3 regions of the Abyssicoccus albus genome follow, and region 1 is predicted to be linked to each of the others. Evidence: predicted binding sites of a transcription regulator. Region 1 holds the regulator's gene; each other region holds the start of a gene.
What was found. Region 1 encodes Rex, which represses fermentation and respiration genes when NADH is low (regulators of the CRP and FNR family bind a similar motif). Its sites were predicted from a motif close to TTGTGAAATATTTCACAA; they were not measured.
Positions count from the first base shown of each region.

Region 2: a site for Rex is predicted at 2,043-2,060, ahead of EDD62_RS00100 (YwiC-like family protein). Genes of this name have one in related genera too.
Region 3: a site for Rex is predicted at 1,944-1,961, ahead of EDD62_RS09310 (cytochrome c oxidase subunit 2A). Genes of this name have one in related genera too.

Region 1 covers NZ_RKRK01000004.1:117,947-121,242, forward strand. The annotation lists gene EDD62_RS07665 (VOC family protein) at 1-106, shown strand, start outside; gene tatC (twin-arginine translocase subunit TatC) at 281-1,048, opposite strand; gene tatA (twin-arginine translocase TatA/TatE family subunit) at 1,109-1,315, opposite strand; gene EDD62_RS07680 (redox-sensing transcriptional repressor Rex) at 1,397-2,026, opposite strand; gene EDD62_RS07685 (ABC-F family ATP-binding cassette domain-containing protein) at 2,183-3,296, shown strand, end outside.
Region 2 covers NZ_RKRK01000002.1:10,002-13,297, forward strand. The annotation lists gene EDD62_RS00090 (ring-cleaving dioxygenase) at 1-406, shown strand, start outside; gene EDD62_RS00095 (sulfite exporter TauE/SafE family protein) at 442-1,200, shown strand; gene EDD62_RS00100 (YwiC-like family protein) at 1,321-2,022, opposite strand; gene EDD62_RS00105 (dicarboxylate/amino acid:cation symporter) at 2,199-3,296, shown strand, end outside.
Region 3 covers NZ_RKRK01000002.1:654,691-657,986, forward strand. The annotation lists gene EDD62_RS03125 (dynamin family protein) at 1-1,887, opposite strand, end outside; gene EDD62_RS09310 (cytochrome c oxidase subunit 2A) at 2,026-2,199, shown strand; gene EDD62_RS03135 (cytochrome c oxidase subunit II) at 2,212-2,688, shown strand; gene EDD62_RS03140 (b(o/a)3-type cytochrome-c oxidase subunit 1) at 2,688-3,296, shown strand, end outside.

The DNA.
Region 1 (3,296 bases):
CAAGCAGTTTATGGAGGTCAGTCATTATCAATTGATTCAAGAAGATCAATCTACTTTAATACAACTTATACCTCAATTAAAGTGTAAAGTACTCTACAAAAAATAATTAATTTCGATACTATTAATATTAAAATCTAATAAACAGATTAATATAATATAGAACAACCGACCCATCATCCTTATACGAAGTGGAGTCGGTTGTTTTTTAATATGTTGATTAATAAAACGAGTGTCATTATGATTATAAATGATTATTCCATAATCATCTAACTTATTATATCTATTTATCAAGCTCATCTAGAAGTGCTTGTTCTTCTGCTTTTAACCTTTTCTTATATCCAATTCTTGCAATCAAAATACTAATCTCATACAACACAATGAGTGGTAACGTGACTAATACATGTGTCATAATATCAGGTGGTGCAATAAATGATGCGACGACAAATAAAATGAAATATGCATACTTACGATATTTTCTAAGCATCATCGGCGTCACAATACCAAGCCTTGTCAAAAACAATAATACAATTGGAAATTGAAAAATAAGTCCAAATGGAATGGTCATTTGGAAAAGAAATGAAAAATATTCATTAATCCCAATTGTTGTCTCGATGCCCATATCAGCACTTAATAACGTCGTAAATCTAATGACCAATGGAACAACAACATAAAAACCAAATAAAATACCAAGAATCAATAATAGTATCGCAAATGGTATATAACTCAGTGTTGCCTTTTGCTCTTTTTCGTGGAGTCCAGGTGATACAAATGCCCATGTTTGATACATGATCAGTGGTGAGACGATAATGAATGCAATTACAATCGATACAGATAAATAAATACGTAGAGGATCAATCACTTTAAACGCATGTAAATTAAAATGCTCTGCAATTTCAATATGTTGTAAGTATTCAATAATTGGTTTCGCAAAAAATAAACTTACCATCAATGCAATCACAAACACAACCAGTACTAATATTACACGATTCCTAAGTTCTTGAATATGTTCAGACAATTCTCTTTGTTCATCAATATCGTATTGCTTCATCTCCTCACTCCTTTCACACAAAAAATGCGACCCAGTAGGTCACATTATTAAAATTATAAATTATTTGTCTTCACTTGATTTAGTTTTAGCATTATCTTTATCCTCATCGTCATCATCTGCAAGTCCTTTAGTAGCATCTTTGAACTCTTTCAACGTACTTCCCATCGCTTTACCAAATTCAGGTAATTTTTTAGGCCCAAATAATATTAAAGCAAGCACAGCAATAATTATCAGACCTGTTTGACTTACAATGCCTAAAGTTAGCATGTTATAACACTCCCTTAAAAAATTAGTTTAAAAATATTCTCTCACGAGTTATTTAAATAATATTTATATTGATATTTATAATTACAATTCATGATTCATTCGATATATCAATGACTGCAATTCAACACTCAAGTCTATATTTTGCACGTATATTCCTTCCCGTGTTGTAATTCTAGTCGGTGTAAAATTAAGTATACCTTTAATTCCAGCGTTTGTCACGTTGTCTACAACATTTTGCGCATCCTCTTTAGGGACTGTTAAAATAGCGATATCGACGTGATGTTCCTTTATAAATAACGTCATATCTGAAGCGTCATATAGGGGAACCGACAGTTTTTCTCTTAATATACTATTATTTGTATCAAAGGCTGCAATAATTTCCATTGATTCATCTAGCTGCTTAAATTTATATTGAAGAAGAGCCTTCCCTAAATTACCAACACCAATTAATATCACTTTTCGCTTACCGCTCGGGGTTAACATCTTTTCAAAGAAATATAATAACTTGTCAACTTCATAGCCATATCCTTTTTTACCAAATGTACCGAAATATGACAAATCCTTTCTAATTGTGGCCGCATCAATTCCTAATTGTTCACTAATCACTTTAGATGAAACTCTATTTTGACCTGACTCTTTAAGATGAGTAACCAGACGATAGTATATTGGTAGCCGTTCAATCGTTGCTTGAGGAATACTTCTATGATCCATCTTTATCTCCTCCTATGTGATTGTATTCACAGTGTAATTTATTATATCATACATATACATATGTCTGATATGTAATATATCAAAATTTATGAATTAAGTTTGACATTTTCAACACGTCATTATTGTTGTATGATTATAAAGAATGGAAGTGAAATGATGATATTACTACACGGTAATCAATTAACTAAATCTTATGCAACAGATCCGATATTCAAAGATATATCGATAGAAATACAACATAATGATCGAATTGCATTAATTGGTAAAAATGGTGCAGGCAAATCAACATTAATGAAGATATTAGCGCAAATTGAGTCTTATGATTCTGGAGATTTGAGCATAAAAAAACAGTGTAAAATAGGCTATTTGAGTCAGACCTTTGATTATACAGAAAATGAGACAGTCCGCCAATCTATGAAGTCTGTTTTTAAAGATACTCTAGAAATTAAAGATCAATTAGATGAATTAACGTATACGATATCCGTTGATCCAACAGAGGAAAACTTGAAACAATTCGAATCGGTGCAATCAAAATTTGAATCACTAGATGGATATTCAATAGACCATAAAATCGAATCAATCATCACCGGCCTCGGGTTTAATAAATCTGACCTTGATCAAAAAATAGCGAGTTTCAGTGGTGGACAAAAAACAAGATTATCCTTAGCTAAACTATTATTGACTTCACCTGATATTCTTATGTTAGACGAGCCTACAAACCACCTTGATATGGATACCGTTGATTGGTTAGAGCAATATCTCATCAGATATGAAGGGGCTTTATTAATTATAAGTCATGATCGTTATTTCTTAGATAAAATTGTAAATAAAACATATCATATGACATTTAATCGTCTTGATAAATATCACGGTAATTATAGTACGTATTTAAAAGAGAAGCAATTGCGTCTTGAAGATGCTAAAGAAGCCTACATTACACAACAAAAAGAAATCAAAAAGCTAGAAACTTTTGTTCAGAAAAATATTGCTAGAGCATCTACTTCAAATATGGCCAAATCTAGGCGAAAACAATTAGAAAAGATGGATCGTTTAGATAATCCGATGATAGAAGCAACTGAAATGAATTTAAGCTTCGATATTCATAAGCAAAGTGGGAAAGATGTCTTCACATTAAAAGGATTGACAGTCGGGTATGATAAACCATTGAAAGAAAATATAAATCTATCGATATACAAAGATGATCGAATCGGAATTATAGGGCCGAATGGTGTAGGTAAATCAACTCTAATCAAAACAATTGCTAAAGAAA
Region 2 (3,296 bases), on a different contig from region 1:
AGAAGATCATATGTCATTATTTGAAATGGGTGAAGGTGGTAATGGTGCACGAGTTATCATTCAAAAGAATGAAGATGAATTAGGTGCTATCAATGGATATGGCACTGTGCACCATGTAGCATTTAGAGTAGATAATACTGAACAACTTTATGAATGGATAAATAGATATAATGAAGTAGGATTACCAAATTCAGGTTATGTCGATCGTTTTTACTTTAAATCGTTATACGCAAGAATACCGAATGGCATTTTATTTGAAATTGCTACTGATGGTCCGGGTTTTATGGAAGATGAACCATATGAAACGTTAGGGGAGACATTATCATTGCCACCAAAATTAGAACCGAATAGACAACTCATTGAATCAGAAGTGCGACATATTGACACAATATATAAAAAGAAATAAAGTTAGAGTATTAATGAATTTTTGGAGTGTATTGTATGGATATGTTGGCTTATTTTTTAATATTTTTTATTGGAATTTTTGTAGGTTTTATTAATATTGTATCTGCAGGTGGTTCATTGATTGCACTACCTGCTTTGATCTTTTTTGGTTTGCCATCTCAAACAGCGAATGGGACAAATCGTGTCGCAATTTTTTTCCAAAACTTATCAGCAATTTATGAATTCAATCGACATGGCTTATTAAGATGGAAACTTTCAATTTTAGTTGCCATTCCTACGACCATTGGATCAATCGTTGGGGCTAAATTTGCAGTAGATTTACCAGACGAAATTTTCAACAGAATACTAGCTATTGTAATGATTTTAGTATTATTCGTCATATTTATTAAACCTCAAAAATTCATTAACCAAGAAAGAGAACATTTAACTAAATTGATGTATGTCACTCTATGTATAGTCTTTTTCTTTATTGGAATTTATGGTGGTGTTATTCAAGCGGCAGTAGGATTCTTATTTATCATAGCATTTAGAATATTTATGCCAACGTTAAGTTATGCTGAAATTCAAAGCTTGAAAACTTTGATTATTACAATATACTTGTTAATTTCAACAGTGATTTTTGTAATAGAAGGACATGTTCATCTAGGCTATGTTGTCGCACTTGGCTTAGGTAATGTGATTGGAGCTTATTATGGCGGTAAATTCACCGCAACAGTTGAAGAGAAATATTTAAATATTGTGATGGCTGTTATTGTTATTGGGCTTGCGATTAAGTTATTAATTGATTCATTATAATGAATCTATGAAAATAAATAAGACTTCAGTTTGTGATGAGTACTTACAAACTGAGGTCTTATTTGGTTAAACTTATGCATTTTTAAAATATTCAATATGATTCAATACAACTAGTGAGGATTAGATTAAAGCGATGATGATTACGAACCAGCATACATTTACAATTTCAATAATACCGATTTTCTTCATCGGTAGACCTTGCCCATAAAAGACAATTGATCTAATTAATGAAGGTAGAAAAGCTAATAGATATAGAGGGTGTATAAAAATTACAGCAATTAATGCGATGGAATGATATACCCAACTGTAAAGTTTATACTGAGGGTTATTCTTTTCTCGAATCATTGTTTTAACAAAAAAGACTGTACCTATAAAGAACAGCATTGTTAAAATAAAAACTTCGAAATGAAGTGCTTGATTTCCGATCCAACCACTCATTAAGCCACCAATTGCAAAGTTGGTTATACCCGCTATATCGTTCCATATTAGTCGGTCTTTTTTAGATATTGAAAAATATAGGTTCATGATGATAAATGGAATCATCGATAAATAGAAATAGATTAACTGAGGATAATTTACAATAATGATGCATGTAATGACTGTTGTAACAATACATAACAACAAACCAGACTTTAAGTAAGGAATACGTTTCTTTCTTTTTTTAAAGTAAAAAAGGATATGATCGAAAGTCATAAATGATAAAGTCCAGGTGATAACAAATAAAAGATGGTACCAATTCACGTTTGAAAATATAATGCCAAGTATTATTGGTGCAAATATCATTGCCCACACACCATGTTGACTTTGCTTTTTGAATTTCATAATCATTCACCTCATCTATATTGTAAAGTAATTCACAAGTTTAATGGTGTCAAAAAGATGACAATTAAATATATCTATTTCAAAACATAGAAAACGCTTTCGAAGTAATATTTTAAATTATTGAATTATATGATAAATTAAGGGTACACAATTTATGAATGACGGGGTATAACATAATGAAGTTAATCGTTAAATTATTATCAGGTATTATTATAGGGGTTTTGATTGGACTTATTGATATTGAATGGCTTACACGAGCAATGGTTACATTTAAAGGGATTTTCGGGCAATTTATTAACTATTTAATTCCTCTCATTATCTTATTCTTTATTGGTGCAGGGATTACATCTGTTGGAAAAGATGGCGGGAAGTTGTTAGGCATGACTGTTGGTGTTGCATATACTTCTACAATTATTGCAGGATTATTTGCAATGATTGTTGCATATACACTAATGCCTATCATTGCTAAAGGAGGAAAGGTACCTAGCGAAGCAGAGGCGATTGAACCGTTTTTTAATTTTGAGTTTGATCCATTAATGGGCGTTCTAACAGCATTAATTACAGCATTCTTATTTGGTATTTATGCAATTAAGACTGAGTCTAATATGATTGTAACGTTGTTTAAAGAAGGTAGTAAGATTACAGAAGTCGTTATTGAATATATTTTAATTCCATTCTTACCAATTTACATCGCTGGTATTTTTGCAGAAATGACAGCGCAAGGTACTGTAATGTCGGTTATGAAAGTATTTGGTTTCGTCTTAATTGCTGCTATTATAATGCATTGGATTTGGTTAACAGTGTTGTATTTTACAGCAGGATTTTTGCGTAAAGAAAACCCATTAAATCTTGTGAAAAATATGTTGCCAGCATACTTTACAGCATTAGGTACAATGAGTAGTGCAGCGACAATTCCAGTAACTTTAACTCAAGCAAAAAGTAATGGTGTCAGTGAAGGAGTTGCGAACTTTTCAATACCATTGCTTGCAACAATCCATTTATCAGGGTCAACGATTACACTTGTAAGTTGTACTACTGCAGCAATGCTTGTTTTGCCACAATTGGATTTAGTTAGTATTCCAACAATGATTGGCTTCATATTAATGCTTGGGATTATCATGATCGCAGCACCAGGTGTACCTGGTGGATCAGTTATGGCCGCAAGTGGAATTTTGGCTTCAATTCTAGGCTTCGGTGAAGGTGCTATAGGACTGATGATTGCTCTTTATATGGCTCAGGATGGTTTTGGTACTGCAACAAACGTAACTGGTGAC
Region 3 (3,296 bases), on a different contig from region 1:
ATTCATTTTATTATTTTTAAGGCAAATTACCTTCCTTTTTAATGCACTTTGAAATGATTGGATCGGTTCAAGTTCTTTATTTAAAATAATATCTAAAAGTGATTCATTGAGTTGATGTAATTTAGTTTGATTAACTAAGTCATCCTGACCTTCTGTATTATTTTCATGTTTTAAGGAATCCGATTGAGTGTCATTATATTTTTCAAAATCTACTTCACTAGCATCTAAGAAAGTATAATTTGTTAATTCATTTAAACGATCATCCATGTGAATATAGAAATGCTCATATGATTTATTTTCAATCGATTGCTTCAACTCTTTCATCATTTTTAATTGTTTTGCATTGTCCTTGGCTTCTTGTAGTTGCTTAATTAATGTTTTATATCTGTTTATTCTTTCATCTTCTTCATTTTTTATATCGTATAATTTTTGATTGTCATTTTTATTACTCATTTCATTATTATTAAATTTATTTGAATCTAATTGTCGATATAACGCTTTTAATTGAACTGATAAACGTTTTTTTATTGATGTCTTAACTTGTTTTATAAATTGATCATTAAAATTTTTGACATAAACATTTTGAATGTTAGGTGTTGTGACCTCAGTTGCTTCCAACAATGATGTACTGATAGATAAGTCTAGGTCTGATAAGTTAAGTTGTTGTAAAGATTGATTTACAGGCATAATGATTAACTTATTAATCTCTCTGTTAATATAATCCGTGATATCTTTGACCATTTGCTCCCTAATTTTTAGAAGCTTTTCTTTTTTATTAAATATCCCTTTAACTCGATATGATGAGTCAAAAGTCATTAAATAGTCCTCTAACATACTTCTTAATTGTTGAGAGAGTATGTAACTATTATCTACATATTCAATCAATTTTTCTTGCAAATAATCGATGAATGATTGTTCATTTGATTGTGCTAATAGTTCTAGGTTATTAGTATATCTATTGTTTAATTGTTCCTTCAACTCATCGATTTGATCTAATGACATATTAGAATGGACCTGTGAGAAAATCGGTTTTATTTTATTTACATAACTATTTATTTCATGTTGTAAATAATCTAATTGTTCTTTGAATACATTATCTTTCAATCGACTTGCGTATAGATCGTCAAATTGATTTTGATTACTCCAGTAATTGATTTGATCTACAAGTTTACTCATTTGATTATATTTTGAGTCATATATTGATACTGGAACAATATTTTCAACATTTATTTCATGCTGCTCAAGTGTAGTATAAATTGTATTCATAAATAAATCGATCGATTCATCTTTATTATGTTTATCTATTTGGCTAATAACTAATAAGATTGGGATATTTAGTTTATTCAATTCTTTCATCATATTTAAATTAACATTTGATAGCACATGATTATAATCTGCAACGACTATCACTACATCACTTGCCAATAAATATTTTTTTGTATGATGATCGTGAATCGCGTTAATGGAATCTATTCCTGGAGTATCTTGTATTGTAATTTTATGATTAAGCTTTCCTTTGTTTGAAAAATATTCAACACGATGAAAACTATAATTTTGACGATTAAATAGTTGAACTTCTTCTATCGAACTTAATTCAGTATACGTATTGTCAGTTAAAAAAACTCTTGGTGGATTCAAATCGTCTTGCATATGAATCTGTACAGTCTGACTCGTTGTTGGCACAGGTGAAGATGGTAACAATTCATCTTCTAAAAGGAAATTAATTAAAGATGATTTCCCACTTGAAAACTGTCCCATGAAAGATACAGTTAAGTTTTTATTGAACTCTTTTTCTAAAGCGATATTTAATTGTGACACGAGTGTCTCATTTTCTGATTTTTCGATTTCAACCTTTAGTTGATATAACTCTCTTAATCGGTTAGACATAAAGTTTCTCCCTAGATTATTATTTTTTTCACAAATTTAATTAAAAGCGTTATTAAGTGTGACTTTTATCACATAAATAAAATTCCATTTACTTTATTATAATAAATGAATAAATGATTAGAAAGGGAGGAATATAAAATGACGGTTGAAAAAGAGTTATCTTACCGTAATAGTGATGTTGAACCTCATTTCGAAGAAAATATTCAACATCATGCTGATTTGAAAGGTACATTTATTTCTGTATTAATGTTAGGTGCCATATTCATCATTTTATGGGTTATTATTTTTATACTATTTTTATCAAGAATGTAGGAGGTTTTCATTATGCATAAGCTAGAGAAAATTTGGCTTGGTTTAGGAATGTTTAGTTTAGTGTTTTTCTTAATTATTATTGGAATTGGAGCATTTCACTCAGGTCATCAACCTGCTGCAAGTGGTCGGGAATATATTGATCCTGAACTTGTAGATAAAGACGCTCGATTTAAAGAACCTGGTCTAAAAAAAGTAGAAGGTAAAGATTATGACTATGAATTGTATATTGTAGCTCAAGCGTTTTTATATTCACCTCAAGAAGTTGAAATACCTAAAGGCGCTAAAGTTAAAATTTCTGGAACAACGAAAGATGTAGTTCATGGATTTGGTGTTGCTGGAACAAATATCAATATGATGTTAGAACCAGGTCATATTTCTACATATACAACAACTTTTGACCAACCCGGTGAATATTTAACGGTTTGTAATGAATATTGTGGTACAGGTCATACAGATATGAGCACGATGATTAAGGTGGTGGAAAAATAATGAGTTTACGAAATTTAGGTCCAGATCAAACTAGGAAATTAAATAGACAAGATTCCAAATTAGTTTTAGCTCATATGTATTTCGCAATGTTTAATCTACTTTTAGGTGGTGTGGCTGCTTTATTGCAAGTACTCGTTCGATCAGGCACACTTGAGTTACCTGCAGGTATTGGTTATTATCAATTACTTACAATACATGGTGTAACACTTGCTCTAGTTTTTACAACATTTTTCATTATGGGATTCCAAATCGCTGCAGTATCAAGAGTGTGTGGAGATCTAACGAGCACACAAAGATTACTTAGTTGGATTGGTTTCTATACGATGATTATCGGAACTGTAGCTGCTGCAATTATGATTTTATTAAATGAAGCAACAGTATTATATACTTTCTACGCTCCACTTAAAGCGCATTTCATTTACTATGTAGGTTTAGCACTAGTTATTGTTGGAAGTTGGATTAGTGCAGCAGGTCAGATCATGCGCTATGTTCAATGGAAACGTGAGAATAAAGGTGATAAATCACCATTGTTATCTTATATGGTGGCAATTAACAATGTGATGTGGATGGTTTGTAGTTTAGGTGTTGCGATTGAAGTGTTATTTATG